One region of the Embleya sp. NPDC127516 genome, then DNA from elsewhere that is predicted to be linked to it. Evidence: predicted binding sites of a transcription regulator. Region 1 holds the regulator's gene; the other holds the start of a gene.

The links. The regulator HrcA, encoded in region 1, represses chaperone genes, less so after heat shock. The targets are predictions, from matches to a motif close to TTNGCACTCNGNNNNNCNGAGTGCNAA.
Region 2: the regulator HrcA is predicted to act here: its motif matches at 2,856-2,882, upstream of groL (chaperonin GroEL).

Annotation. Positions count from the first base shown of each region.
Region 1 is NZ_JBIWJT010000005.1:516,539-524,058, reverse strand. It holds gene ACIRL2_RS12950 (Uma2 family endonuclease) at 61-630, shown strand; gene ACIRL2_RS12945 (WD40 repeat domain-containing protein) at 632-1,837, opposite strand; gene ACIRL2_RS12940 (DUF3097 domain-containing protein) at 1,865-2,695, opposite strand; gene ACIRL2_RS12935 (MBL fold metallo-hydrolase) at 2,725-3,480, opposite strand; gene hrcA (heat-inducible transcriptional repressor HrcA) at 3,629-4,645, shown strand; gene dnaJ (molecular chaperone DnaJ) at 4,648-5,778, shown strand; gene ACIRL2_RS12920 (NAD(P)H-dependent flavin oxidoreductase) at 5,975-7,042, shown strand; gene ACIRL2_RS12915 (16S rRNA (uracil(1498)-N(3))-methyltransferase) at 7,039-7,520, shown strand, end outside.
Region 2 is NZ_JBIWJT010000058.1:11,800-19,319, forward strand. It holds gene ACIRL2_RS49820 (Uma2 family endonuclease) at 270-857, opposite strand; gene groL (chaperonin GroEL) at 1,072-2,697, opposite strand; gene ACIRL2_RS49830 (cold-shock protein) at 3,149-3,352, opposite strand; gene ACIRL2_RS49835 (ubiquitin-like small modifier protein 1) at 3,774-4,052, opposite strand; gene thrC (threonine synthase) at 4,049-5,329, opposite strand; SAM riboswitch class I at 5,346-5,498, opposite strand; gene ACIRL2_RS49845 (glucosyl-3-phosphoglycerate synthase) at 5,691-6,668, shown strand; gene ACIRL2_RS49850 (hypothetical protein) at 6,691-7,520, opposite strand, start outside.

The DNA.
Region 1 (7,520 bases):
ACTCTCCGTTCACCCGTACGACCTGCTCATACTCTCGCGTCGACACCCGGGAGACGCGTGATGACCCAAGAGCTCGATACCCAGGCGGCCATCCTCCTGGAAGTGTTCCACGAACTGGACACCCCATCCGATCTGCGGCCCGAATTGGTCGACGGGGAAGTCGTGGTGCGGGTGACGCCGCCCGGCAGCCATGAACACGTGATCTCATCGGTGATCCGCCGTATTCACGCAGATGCGGCCATCGACCTGCAATTCTCCGGCAACAAGGGCCTGGTTGCGCCGAGCATCGGTACATTTCCCCCCAACCACGTCATCCCGGACGGGGTTTTCGTGCCTGCGGCATTGGACGTATTCCGTGGCGCCGCCGCCTGGATGCCGTGCTCGAAGGTGCTCCTCGTTCTCGAGGTCACCGATCGACGGCCGGAGTTGGATCGGGAGCAAAAGCGGCGCTGCTATGCGCGGGGTGACATTCCCTTCTACCTGCTGGTCGATCGCGATGCGCACCGGAGCTCGCTGTTCTCGGACCCCGAGGACGGCGACTACACGAGGATCCAGGTCAGACCGTTCGGTCGCCCGCTCGATCTGCCCGCGCCGTTCGCGATGGCGCTGAGCACCAACGGGTTCGGCTGACTCACACCCGCCGTACGAAGACTCGGCCGAAGTCGCCGCCGGTGGCCAGGAGGGTGCCGTCGGCGGAGAAGACGAGGCGGCGCACGCGTTGGTCGTCGTAGCCGGGCAGGGCCCGCGCGTCGGCCTGGCGCAGGTCCGCGTCGTAGATGTGCAGCGCACTCGTGCGATGGCCGCCCACCGCGAGCCGACGGCCGTCGGGGGAGTAGGCCCACGCGTAGCAGGTGCCCCAGCCGTTCGGGTGGTGCGGATTGTCGAACTGCCAGGCCGGCTCGCCCGTTTCGATCGAGATCGCGAACGGTCCGTGCACCCGGCCCCGGTTGACCACGAGCAGCGTCTCGCTCGGGTCGAAGCCCAGTTCGCCGATCTCCCACGCGAGCGGCACCCGCGCGGTCAACCGGCCGGCCGCCACGTCCCACACCTCGACCTCGTTGGTCGGATCCTCCGTCGCGTCCCGATGCCCGTAGACCACGCCGCGACTCACCCGCCACACCGCCAACAGCCGGCCCGACGCGGACAGCGCCGCGCCGCGGCACTCGGTGGTCGGCGACGCCGTCGACACCTCGCACACCGGCTTGCCCGCGCCGTCCAGCACCTGCACCAGGTCGCCCGCGTCGAAGACCACGAGCCGCTCGCGGGCCGTGTCCCAGGACGGCTGCACCACGTACGGATTGAACAGCGCGTCCTCGAACTGCCGGTAGCAGGCCAGTTGTTCCTCGCGTCCCGTGTCGAGGTCGAACCGGCGGGTCGCGCCGCCGATCGTGTAGACCACGGCCGTTCCGCCGGCGTCGAACAACACGCCGCCGATATCGGTCAGCCGCTCGGCCGCCGGCACGGCGTGCACCGTGCGCCGCTCCCCCGTGGCCACGTCCACCAGTCGGATCGCGCCGTCGTAGCCGACCACCACGGTGTGCCCGTCCGGGTGCAGGTCCAGCCCCCGCGACGAGGTCTTGCCGGGCGGCAGGAACTCCAACACCACCTCGTCCTCGGCCCCGCCCAGCCGGACGAAGCCGGCCCGCATCGCCTTGTCCGCCTCCCGCCGCAGCGCGAGCAGCGCCGCTCCGGCATCGGTGAAATCCCGGCGGGTGTCCCGGGGCGTCCCGTTGCCCGACCAGGCGGAACGGACGAACTCGGTGCCGTGCACGGCGAACATTCGATACTTGGGGCCGGCCGAGCCCGGCAGCACGAGCGTGACCTGTTCCTGTCGCATCCGAGCACGCTAGCGCCGGCCCGGGACTCACACCTCGGACGGCGCCGTCACGAAGTCGATCAGCTCCTCCACCCGTCCCAGCAGCGCCGGCTCCAGGTCGCGGTACGAATCCACCGCCGCGAGAATCCGACGCCACGCCCGCGGCGGGTCGACCGGCCAGCCGAGCGCCGCGCAGACCCCTTCCTTCCACGGGACTCCGCGCGGTACGTCCGGCCAAGCCGCGATGCCCACCGACGCCGGCCGGACCGCCTGCCACACGTCGATATAGGGGTGTCCCACCACGAGCACATGGTCGCCGGTCACTCGCGCGGCGATCCGGCTCTCCTTCGAGCCCGGCACCAGGTGGTCCACCAGAACGCCCAGCCGCCGATCCGGACCCGGCCCGAACTCGCGTACCAGCGACGGGAGATCGTCGATGCCTTCGAGGTATTCCACGACCACGCCCTCGATCCGCAGGTCGTCGCCCCAGACCCGCTCGACCAACTCGGCGTCGTGTCGGCCCTCCACGTAGATCCGGCCCGCCCGCGCGACCTTGGCCCGGACACCCGCCACCGCGACCGAACCCGACGCGGTCCGCCCGGGGGCACGCGCGGGCCCCGGCGCCCGCGGCCGGACCAGGGTGACCACCTCGCCGTCGATCAGGAACCCGCGCGGATCCATCGGGAAGACCCGCAGCCGCCCGTGCCGGTCCTCCAGCGTGACGGTGAACCCCTCAGGGGTCTTCTCCACCCGGACCACCGCGCCACAGAAGCCGGTGGACGCCTCCTCCACCACCAGATCGCGATCGGCCGCGACCTCCGGGACGGGCTTGTCCTTCTTCCATCCCGGGATCAGCGACTCGGGTCCGTAACTGCGCATGACGGTGACGCTAGCCGGGTGACGGTCCGTCAGTCCGGTACGACGCGCCCGGCGGCGACGTCGGCCAGCCACCGGTTCTGCCGGATCACGAACTCCGTGTCGACCACCGCGCCGTGTCCGGGCAGCCAGACACTCGCGTCCAGCGCGCGCACCCGGGCCAGCGAATCGCTCCACTCGGCGGCGAACGCGTCCGAGCCGAACAGCGGCGGTCCGCTCTCCTCGACGATGTCGCCGGCGATCAGCACACCGCAGTCGGGCACGTGCACGACCAGGTCGTGATCGGTGTGTCCGCGGCCCGGCGCGTACAACACCACCTCGCGCCCACCGAGGTCCACGGTCACCGGCTGCTCGCGGGCCACCAGCCGGGTCGGCGGCACGATCCGCGCGGCGTTCATCAGATCCGGGTCGAAGCCGTGCGAGATGCCGCTCGCGCGACCGGCCTCGGCGTACCGCTCCAGATAGTCCGGCAGGTCCGCGTGGCCCCAGACCTCGGCGTCGGGGAAGGCGCGCAGCACCTCGTCGTTGCCGAAGCAGTGGTCGAAGTGACCGTGCGTGTTCACCACCGCGACCACCCGGTCGGGCAGGTCGTGCGCGGGCAGCTCACGAGCCAGCGAGGCCAGCAGATTCGCGGCCTCGTGGTCGTGCGATCCGGTGTCCACGAGCAGGATCCCGTCGCGTCCCGTGACGACCGCCACATTCAGCTCCAGGCCGGGCAGCCGACGGCGCAGGACGCCCGGTCCGATCGGCTCCCAGGTGGCGTGTTTCGGCTGTTCGGCGCGTACCATGCGTCAACCTTGGCACGGACTCAGGGGTACGGTCCGGATCGGGTGACCCGTACACTGGCACTCGGCGGGACGGAGTGCCAACCAGCGTGACGAACCGCCGCGAACGGGACAGGCAACGGGCGGAACAACGGGTCAGGAGGTGCGCACCATGCTCGACGATCGCAAGCAGGACGTGCTGCGCGCCATCGTGCAGGACTATGTGGCGACCCAGGAGCCGGTCGGCTCCAAGGCGCTCGCGGACCGACACAACCTCGGGGTCTCCCCGGCCACCATTCGCAACGACATGGCCGCGCTGGAGGAGGAGGGCTACATCACGCAGCCCCACACCAGCGCCGGCCGCGTGCCCACGGACAAGGGCTACCGGCTGTTCGTCGACCGGCTCGCGGGTGTCAAGCCGCTGTCGGGCGCCGAGCGCCGGGCGATCCAGACGTTCCTGGCCGGCGCGGTGGACCTGGACGACGTGGTGGGCCGGACGGTGCGGCTGCTCGCGCAGCTCACCCATCAGGTGGCCGTCGTGCAGTACCCCTCGCTGACCCGCTCGACGATCCGGCACGTCGAGCTGCTCACCCTCGCGCCGACGCGCGTCATGCTCGTGCTGATCACCAGCACCGGCCGAGTCGAGCAACGGGTGATGGACACCCCCGGCCCGGTCGGCGAGAACCTGCTCGCCGACGTGCGCGCGCGACTGAACAGCCGGATCACCGGCAAGCGGTTCGCCGATGTGCCGTTGCTGGTCCAGGACCTCGCCGAGCCGTTCACCGCCGAGGAACGGCCGATCGTGGCGGGCATCCTGGCCACGCTGCTCGACACCCTGGTCGAACACAAGGAAGAGAAGGTCGTCCTGGCCGGGACGGCCAACCTGACCCGCTTCGGTATGGACTTCCCGAACACGATCCGCCCGGTCCTGGAGGCACTGGAGGAACACGTCGTGTTGCTGCGCCTGTTGGGCGAGGCGACCGACCCGGGCATGGTCGTGCGGATCGGACACGAGAACATGCACGAAGGACTGGCCGCGACCTCGGTGGTCGCCGTCGGATACGGCAGTGGGCAGGAAACGCTGGCGAAGCTCGGGGTGCTCGGGCCGACCCGAATGGACTACCCCGGAACGATGGGAGCGGTGCGCGCCGTGGCACGGTACGTCGGACAGATCCTCGCGGAGTCGTAGAGTTGGCTACCGATTACTACGAGGTCCTCGGGGTGCGGCGGGACGCCACCCCGGAGGAAATCAAGAAGGCCTTCCGCCGGCTGGCTCGGGAGCTGCACCCGGACGTCAATCCGGACCCGAAGACGCAGGACCGGTTCAAGGAGATCAACAACGCCTACGAGGTCCTCTCGGACCCGCAGAAGCGGCAGATGTACGACCTCGGCGGCGACCCGCTGTCCTCCGGGGGCGGCGCGGGCGGCGGCTTCGGCCAAGCCGGCTTCGGCTTCAGCGACATCATGGACGCGTTCTTCGGCCAGGCCAGCCAGCGCGGTCCGCGCTCGCGCACGCGCCGCGGCCAGGACGCGATGATCCGGATCGAGATCACCCTCGAAGAGGCCGCGTTCGGCACCACCCGCGAGATCCAGGTGGACACCGCCGTCACGTGCAACACGTGCAACGGCGAGGGCGCGGCGCCCGGCACCACGGCGCAGACCTGCGACATGTGTCGCGGTCGCGGCGAGGTCAGCCAGGTCACCAAGTCCTTCCTGGGCCAGGTCATGACGTCGCGGCCGTGTCCGCAGTGTCAGGGCTTCGGCACCGTGGTCCCGCACCCGTGCCCCGAGTGCGCGGGCGACGGCCGGATTCGCGCGCGGCGCACGCTCACCGTCAAGATCCCGGCGGGCGTGGACAGCGGCACCCGGATCCAGCTCGCGGGCGAGGGCGAGGTCGGCCCCGGCGGGGGCCCGGCCGGCGACCTGTACGTGGAGATCGTCGAGGTCCCGCACACCACCTTCCAGCGGCGCGGCGACGACCTGCACTGCACGGTCACCATCCCGATGACGGCGGCGTCGCTGGGTACCAAGGTGCCGTTGCAGACGCTGGACGGCACCGAGGAGATCGACATTCGCCCCGGCACCCAGTCGGGCCAGTCGATCCCGCTGCACGGGCGCGGCATCACCCACCTGCGCGGCGGCGGCCGGGGCGACCTGATCGTGCACGTCGAGGTGCAGACGCCGAGCAAGCTCGACCCCGAGCAGGAGGAACTGCTGCGCCGGCTGGCCAAGCTGCGCGGCGAGGAACGCCCCTCGGGTCAGTTCACGCCGGGGCAGCAGGGCCTGTTCTCCCGGCTCAAGGACGCGTTCAACGGACGCTGAGACGATGCGCGGCGCGCCCGAGGGCGCGCCGCGCGCGGTTTCGTGGTCGCGGGTGTCGGACGGGCCGATTTTCGGCCGCTTCGGCACCCGCGGCGCGTCGGCGAGGGGACGGCGGCTCCGTCCGCGGCCGGACACTCCCTAGGCTGGGCCGGGCGACACGAGCCGAGCCGAGCCCACCGAGCGAACGGGGAGCATGATGCCGACGAATACCGACCCCACCCGGCTCACCGCACTGCCGATCGTGCAGGCGCCGATGGCCGGCGCCGCCGGACCCGCGCTCGCGGCGGCGGTGGTCCGCGCGGGTGGGCTCGGCTTCCTGGCCGCCGGGTATCGCTCGGCCGACGAGCTGGCCGCCGAGATCGACGAACTGCGCACGCTGGTCGGCGACGCCCCCTTCGGGGTCAACGCGTTCATGCCGCACCCCACGCCCACCCGCGCCCAGGACGAGCTGACCCGGCGCTACGCGGCCTCGCTCACCCGGGCCGCCGCCCACTACGGCGGCACCGTCGGCACGCCCGCCCCCGGCTGCGAACGCGACGACTGGGACGCCAAGCTCGCACTGCTGCTCGCCCACCCGGTCCCGGTCGTGAGCTTCACCTTCGGCCTGCCCGACACCGAGGCGATCACCGCGCTGCGGGCCGCGGGCACGCTGACCGTGGCCACCGTCACCACGCCCGAGGAGGCCCGCGCCGCCGCCGACGCCGGGGTCGACGCGCTGTGCGTGCAGGGCGCCGAGGCCGGCGGCCACCAGGGCGGATTCGCCAACCCCGACGCGCCCGCCCCGTACGGCCTGCTCACCCTGCTCACGCTGATCGCCGCCGAGACCGAGCTGCCGCTGATCGCCGCGGGCGGCCTGATGACCGGCCGACAGATCGAGGCGGTGCGGCTCGCCGGCGCGAGCGCGGCCCAACTGGGTACCGCCTTCCTGCGCTGCCCGGAGGGCAGCGCGCCCGCCGCGCACAAAGCCGCGCTCGCCGACCCGGCGTTCGAGCGCAGCGTGCTCACCCGCGCGTTCTCCGGCCGCTGGGCCAGGGGACTGCGCAACGGCTTCGTGGCCCGCCACGAGGCCGAGGCTCCCGGGGTCTACCCCTTCGTCCACCACCTGGTCTCGCCGATCCGCAAGGCCGCCGCCGCCCGGGGCGAGGCCGACGGCCTGGCCCTGTGGGCCGGTCAGGGCTGGCGCCTCGCCCGCGAGGAGCCGGCCGCAGAGGTGATCAGCCGGCTCGTCGACGAGATGGCCGCCGCCCGAAAGGCATGCGCTTGAGCGCCCCCGTCTTCCTCGCCCCCGGCGACGCCATCCGGCACGGCCGGCAGGTCGTCCTCGACGGCGCCGAGGGCCGGCACGCCGTCACGGTGCGCCGGCTCGTCGCCGGTGAGCCGGTCGTCCTGGCGGACGGCGCCGGACTGGCCGTGTACGGCACGGTCAACCGCACCGAGGGCAAGGACAGGCTGTACGTCGACGTCGACTCGCGCACCGAGGAACCCGCCCCCACGCCCCGGATCGTGGTGGTCCAGGCGCTGCCCAAGGGCGACCGCGGCGAACTCGCGGTGGAGACGATGACCGAGGTCGGCGTCGACGTGATCGTGCCGTGGGCCGCCTCCCGCTGCATCACCCAGTGGAAGGGTGAGCGTGGGGCGAAGGCCCTGGCCAAGTGGCGCTCGACCGCCCGCGAGGCGGGCAAGCAGGCCCGCCGGCCGCACCTGCCCGAGGTGACCGAGCAGATGAGCACGCGCCGGGTCAC
Region 2 (7,520 bases), on a different contig from region 1:
CGGGGCAGGTCGCGGGTCCGGTGTGTGGTCCCCGGACGAACCTGGGACCGCTTCCGACCCATGGGAAACGGCTCTGTACGAACACGCAGTTCCCCGGGTGCGATGGCACGCGACTCCGGGCAGGTCACGGGTCCCGGATAGGGATTCGAACCCCAAGCACCCCAAAAGCGCTTGTACGCCAAGACAGAAGGAACGCGTAGTTCCCGGAGTCGCACCACGAGCCTACGAGCGAGGTGCCGCCGACGCCGGCCAATATCGGTCGAGTCGAATCAGACCCCGAAGAGCGACGTATCGAGGTCGATTCCGAAAGGCTCGGGGATGGTGATCGACTCGCCGATCGATACCCGGAGTTCCCCGTGGTATCTCCTGCCGTCGGGCGCGGAGAAGAGCTTCACGGAAGGACCCTCCTTGTCCCAGCGGTCGATGAGCAGGTAGAGCGGCACCTGGGCCCGGGCGTAGGCCTCGAGCTTGGTTACCCGATCGTGGTCCGCATTGTCCTTGGAGGTGATCTCGGCGATGAGGAGGGCGCACCGTGCCGGGGTCGGCGCCGTGTCGTGTTCGGGATCCAACCCGATGTCGTCGACCGGCATCACGACGACGTCCGGGATGTAGAGCCGAAACATCGGCGCGATACTCACACCGAGCGTTTGGAAGATCTCACAGTTCTCCGGGGTGACCGTAAGCAACGCCCGCTGGAGGCGGGACGCAATCAGATTGTGCGTATTTGCCGGCGGTGGCGACATGACGATGCTTCCCCCCGTGATCTCGGCGCGCCAGCCGTCGGGCACGTCCAGCTCCTGCCACGTGGACACCAGTCGGTGCCAGGTGTCGCTCGCCTCGATCACGGGTGCGGTCATGTCGTCCACCTCATCCACCTCGGTCCGCGCTGTAGCAGGAGCGACGCTATGTGCCGCCCGGAGACCATTTCAGGGTAAGTCGCCACCGCCACTCGAACGAGCGAACACGCTTCGAACACCGCCGCAATCCGTCCCGGGAACGCGAAAGAGGCGGCCCCCCGAAGGGGACCGCCTCTCGCGTCAAGACCGTGCGGGTCTACCGATCCTCAGCGGATCAGAAGTCCATGCCGCCCATGTCCGGAGCGCCGCCGGCCGGGGCCGGGTTCTTCTCCGGCTTGTCGGCGATGACAGCCTCGGTGGTCAGGAACAGCGCGGCGATCGACGCGGCGTTCTGCAGCGCGGAACGGGTGACCTTCGCCGGGTCGATGATGCCCTCGGCGATGAGGTCCACGTACTCGCCGGTCGCGGCGTTGAGGCCGTGACCCGGGGTCAGGTTGCGCACCTTCTCCACAACCACGCCGCCCTCGAGGCCGGCGTTGACCGCGATCTGCTTGAGCGGGGCCTCGACGGCCAGGCGCACGATGTTCGCGCCGGTCGCCTCGTCGCCGTCCAGCTCGAGCTTGTCGAACGCGATGGTCGACGCCTGGAGCAGGGCCACGCCACCACCGGCGACGATGCCCTCTTCGACGGCGGCCTTCGCGTTGCGCACCGCGTCCTCGATGCGGTGCTTGCGCTCCTTGAGCTCGACCTCGGTCGCGGCGCCGGCCTTGATCACGGCAACGCCGCCGGCCAGCTTCGCGAGACGCTCCTGGAGCTTCTCGCGGTCGTAGTCCGAGTCCGAGTTCTCGATCTCGGCGCGGATCTGGTTGACCCGACCCGCGACCTGGTCCGAGTCACCGGCACCGTCGACGATGGTCGTCTCGTCCTTGGTGACGACGACCTTGCGGGCGCGGCCGAGGAGTTCGAGACCCGCGGTGTCGAGCTTGAGGCCGACCTCCTCGGAGATGACCTGGCCACCGGTGAGGATGGCGATGTCGCCGAGCATGGCCTTGCGACGGTCGCCGAAGCCCGGCGCCTTGACGGCGACGGACTTGAAGGTGCCGCGGATCTTGTTGACGACGAGCGTGGCCAGGGCCTCGCCCTCGACGTCCTCGGAGATGATCATGAGCGGCTTACCCGACTGCATGACCTTCTCCAGCAGCGGGAGGAGGTCCTTCACCGAGGTGATCTTCGAGTTGACGATGAGCACGTAGGCGTCTTCGAGGACGGCCTCCATGCGCTCCATGTCGGTCGCGAAGTACGGCGAGATGTAGCCCTTGTCGAAGCGCATGCCCTCGGTGAGCTCGAGCTCGAGACCGAAGGTGTTGCTCTCCTCGACGGTGATGACGCCTTCCTTGCCGACCTTGTCCATGGCCTCGGCGATCATCTCGCCGATCAGGGGGTCCGCGGCGGAGATCGAGGCGGTGGAGGCGATCTGCTCCTTCGTCTCGACGTCCTTGGCAAGCGCGAGAAGCTGCTCGGAGACGGCCTCGACGGCCTTCTCGATGCCACGCTTGAGGGCCATCGGGTTCGCGCCGGCGGCCACGTTGCGCAGGCCCTCGCGTACGAGCGCCTGGGCGAGGACGGTCGCGGTCGTCGTGCCGTCACCGGCGACGTCGTCCGTCTTCTTCGCGACCTCCTTGACCAGCTCCGCACCGATCTTCTCGTACGGGTCCTCGAGCTCGATCTCCTTGGCGATGCTCACACCATCGTTGGTGATGGTGGGCGCACCCCACTTCTTCTCGAGCACGACGTTGCGGCCCTTGGGGCCCAGCGTGACCTTGACGGCGTCGGCGAGCTGGTTCATCCCGCGCTCGAGGCCGCGGCGCGCTTCCTCGTTGAACGCGATGATCTTGGCCATGTGGTGAAGTCCTCCCAGAACGGGGGTGAGTGCCGGACCGCACAGGTGCCCGCGACGGACGACCCGACCACCGCGAGGATCCCTCCCTCACGGGTGCCGAGCCTCACCGGCTCGGTCCGTTTCTGTCACTCTCACATCCAGAGTGCTAACGCCAATGATTAGCACTCGACCATGCCGAGTGCAAGCGCAACGGCCGGTCCCGACCCGTCCGCGCACACCCCCGCGCGTGTCGCACGAAGCGCGGGTCCGCACGGCCGCACGTACAACGACCGGGGCCCGGCCCCCGCATGGCGGGAAGGCCGGGCCCCGGTCGCTGATCACACCCGATACGCATCCGATCCGACCATCGGACAACAGGCCGGACGAGAGATCGGGACAAGTGTTGTGCTGCGATGTGTCGTGCAGTCCGTGGTGTGGACCGTTTCAAGCAGAGGAGCGGATGCCCCCTGGTTCAGGCGGTGACGCGGACCATGTCGGCCTGCGGCCCCTTCTGCCCCTGCGAGATCTCGAACTCGACTCGCTGCCCCTCCTCGAGCGTCCGGTACCCGTCCATCTGGATCGCGCTGTAGTGGACGAAAACGTCCGCACCACCGTCGACCGCGATGAAGCCGTACCCCTTCTCCGCGTTGAACCACTTGACGGCGCCCTGAGCCATTCCTAACTCCCCTGTTACTGGCCCTTTCACGGATACTGCACGCCGCAGCTCCGGGTTCGTATCCAGAAGGACCCGGCCTTCCGCTACGACCGCGGCTGAATGTATCCGGACGGATGCCCGGAGCAACAGGTCAATCGGACGAGAATTCCCGAGTGAATAAAGCTCGCATTCTTCGTGAATCACCAGGAAAGCCGTATTTCAATACGTCAGGAAAACGACTTTCGATACATATCGGGTGTGATCTCGACCACGGGTTTACCGACGCAACGCCGCCAAAGCGGGGAAATGGACCCGGGTAAACACGTGTAACGCACGTCGGCCGGGGAGAGAGGAAATCCGCCGCCCGGTGCTCCGGACGGCGGATTTCTCGGTTCCGTTTCGTGGTCCGTGCCGATGAAGATCGACAAGGTCGCCTATCGCGTCAGCAACCGCCGGCGACCGCCGGGATGATCGAAACGCTGCCGTTGTCGGGGATCGTGGTGGCGAGACCGTCCGCGAAGCGCACGTCCTCGTCGTTCACGTACAGATTCACAAAGCGGCGCAGCTTGCCCTCGTCGTCGAGGATGCGTGCGCGAATTCCGGTGTGGTCCTTTTCCAGGGCGTCCAGGACCTCGGCGAGGGTGCTTCCCTCGACGGACACCTCGGCCGCCCCACCCGTGTAGGTGCGCAGGATCGTCGGGATGCGAACGGAGACGCTCATGCCAGGCCGGCCTTTCGGAAGGATTCCAGAGTGGGTCGAATGGTCGCGGTGGCGCCGGTGGTCGGCGTGACCGCGTCCAACGTCTTGAGGCCGTCGCCCGTGTTGAGCACGACCGTCTCGGCGTCCGGGTCCAGCGCGCCGGACGCGAGCAGCTTGCGCAGGCAGCCGACGGTCACGCCACCGGCGGTCTCGCCGAAGATGCCCTCGGTGCGGGCCAGCAGCTTCATCGCCTCGACCACCTCGGCGTCGGTGACGTCCTCCACCGCGCCGCCGGTGCGCTTGCACACGTCCAGCACGTACGGGCCGTCGGCCGGGTTGCCGATCGCGAGCGACTTGGCGATCGTGTCCGGCCGCACCGGGCGGATCACGTCGTGGCCGGCCTTCCACGCGGCGGCCACCGGGGAGCACCCGGTGGCCTGCGCGCCGAAGATCTTGTACGGCGCGTCCTCGACCAGCCCCAGCGCGATCAGCTCGCGGAAGCCCTTGTCGATCTTGGTGAGCTGCGAACCCGACGCGATCGGGATGACGATCTGCTCGGGCAGCCGCCAGCCGAGCTGCTCGGCGATCTCGTACGCGAGCGTCTTGGAACCCTCGCCGTAGTACGGCCGCAGGTTGACGTTGACGAAGCCCCAGTCCTCACCGGCCGGGTCGCCGATCAGCTCCGAGCAGAACCGGTTGACCTCGTCGTAGGTGCCCTCGATGGCGACCAGCTCGCCGCCGTACACGGCCGCCGTGACGACCTTGCCGGCCTCCAGGTCGGAGGGGATGAACACGCAGCTCCGCAGGCCCGCCCGGGCGGCGGCGGCACCCACCGCGCCGGCCAGGTTGCCGGTGGAGGAGCAGGAGAGGGTGGTGAAGCCGAACGTGCGCGCGGCCTCGACGGCGATCGCGACCACGCGGTCCTTGAAGGAGTGCGTCGGGTTGCCCGAGTCGTCCTTGACGTGCAGCTTCGCGATGCCCAGCTCGCGGCCCAGGTTCTCGGCGCGGACCAGCTTGGTGAAACCGGGGTTCAGATTGGGCCGGGACGCGACGTCCGCGGACACCGGCAGGAGCGGCGCGTAGCGCCAGATGTTCTGCGGGCCGGCCTCGATCTGCTCACGTGTGACGGTGCCGAAGTCGTAGGCCACCTCGAGCGGGCCGAAACAGGACTCGCAGGCGTACTTGGGACCCAGTTCGGTGCGTTCGCCGCACTCGCGACACGACAGCGCGACGGCCGGACCGAAGGAGGTGGAGGTGGAGGTGGCGCTGGTGGAACGGGTGGCGGTGGGTGTCGCCATGGCGAGGGCCTTTCTGTCCTCATCTTTACCCGTGGGGTTCCACGGGCCGGACTTGGCACCTGTCCGATCCGCCGGTGCTCGCTCGCGCCGAAAGCGCGTCACGAGGAATGACGATCGGATGGTTGCCGGGGCTTCAACGGGCCGTTCCCTCTGCCCCTCTGGATGAGCTGCTATGGCGGTGGACACACCCTTCGCGAGGTGGCCGGTCCGCGTTTGTCCGGCACGACGTGCGATCGTCGTTACCGGTGACGACGACTGTAACCGAACCGGTGCCGCGTCGATCATCCGGTCCACCTCGCGAGACGATGGAGGGTGGCCGTGACCGAGGCCGGAACACCGGCGACGACAGGGGATTTCGAACGTGCAGCCCGAGGTGAGCGCCTGGCTTCGACGACGGTCCTCCGTCGCCGCGGACTGGCCCGTCGACAAGCTTCTTGACGCCAAACGAGACACTCGGGTCAGCGTCGTCCTGCCGGCGTTGAACGAGGCGGCGACCGTCGGGGACATCGTCAAGGTGGTCCGCACCGAGCTGATCGAGCGCGCGCCGCTGGTGGACGAACTGGTCGTGGTCGACTCCGGATCGGTCGACGACACCTCCCGGATCGCGGCGGACGCGGGCGCGCGGGTCGTGCACCGCGACGACATCCTGCCCGCGATCCCGGCCGTGCGCGGCAAAGGCGAGGTGTTGTGGCGCTCGCTCCTGGTCACCGACGGCGACATCGTCGCGTTCGTGGACGCCGACCTCAAGGACTTCTCGGCCGACTTCGTCACCGGAATCCTCGGCCCGCTGCTCACCGACACCTCGGTGCAACTGGTCAAGGCGATGTACGACCGGCCGCTGGAGATCGGCGACACGATCGTGCCCGCCGGCGGCGGCCGGGTGACCGAGTTGGTCGCGCGTCCGCTGCTCAACCTGCACTGGCCGGAACTCGCCGGTTTCGTCCAGCCGCTCGGCGGCGAGTACGCGGCCCGCCGCTCGTTGCTGGAACAACTGCCCTTCCCGTGCGGCTACGGCGTCGAGACCGCGATGCTCGTGGACACCCTGCGCCTGGTCGGCCTGGACGCGATGGCCCAGGTGGACGTGGGGGTGCGCCGGCACAACCACCAGGACGAGGCCGGGCTGGGCCGGATGGCGGCGGAGATACTCCAGGCCGTCGAGCGCCGGCTGCGGCGCGGCCCGAACGGCGCGCACCCGGTCGAGCTGAGCACCGCGCTGACCCAGTTCGAGCGGGACGAGGGCGGTTTCCGGCTGCGTACGCACGACGTCGCGGCCCGGGAGCGGCCGGCGATGGCGACCGTGCCCGCCTACCGCGCACGAACCCGCCTGGTCGAGCGCTGATCGCCGGGCGGGGCCGGCGGGCTCAGTTGCCGAGCACCTCCGCGACCTTGCGCACGGTGTTCTCCCGGGCCGCCCGCACCCGGGTCAGCGCCGCGGCCTCACGCTCGATCGCCTGTCGCTGATACGCCACGTCGACCGCGTACCAGGTGCCCGCGACGTTGTGCTCGGCCCGGCAGGCCACCGTCGCGGTCGCCGCCGCGATCTCGCGCGCGCTCGGCACGGGCGTGTCCCAGGCCGGATCGCCGCCCGCCGCCAACGGATCGGGGTAGTCGAACCCCTTCCCCCGCATGCACGTCGACCACAGCGCGAGCACCTGCCGTACCCGAGGATCCGCGCGCGAGCGCTCGAACGACTCCACATCCAGCCGGCTCGGCAGTGCCGCGCGCTCCAGCGCCGGATCGACGCCGAGGGCGAACCGCGCCTCTCCCAGGCAGCCCGGTCCCGGCCGATCGCTGCCCTCGGTCGGCGCCGGCGGCAGCCCGTCCGCCGCCGCGGCGCCGTACAGCGCCACCTCCAGCTCGCGGCCCAGGGCCGGTGCGCTCGGCTTGTCGCCCGCCTTCGCCACTCCCGGCGGCCGAAATCCCCAGCCGGCCACCTCGACCGGGTCGCCCACCCCGTACCGGCGCTCGGTGCGCGAGCGCAGCACCGGTTCGGTGTCCGTCGTAGCGGGGGTCGGATACGTCAGGCCCAGCCGGCCCAGGCAGGCCCGGATCAGCACCTGTTCGGCCGCGGTCTGCCGGGCGCGCTGCTCCGGGGTCGGCAGGTGGGCCGCGATCGGCAGGTCGAGCCGGGCCACCTCGCCCGCCGGCGGGACCGCGCCCGGCGGCGGGAGCGACGGGTCGGCGCGGCCGG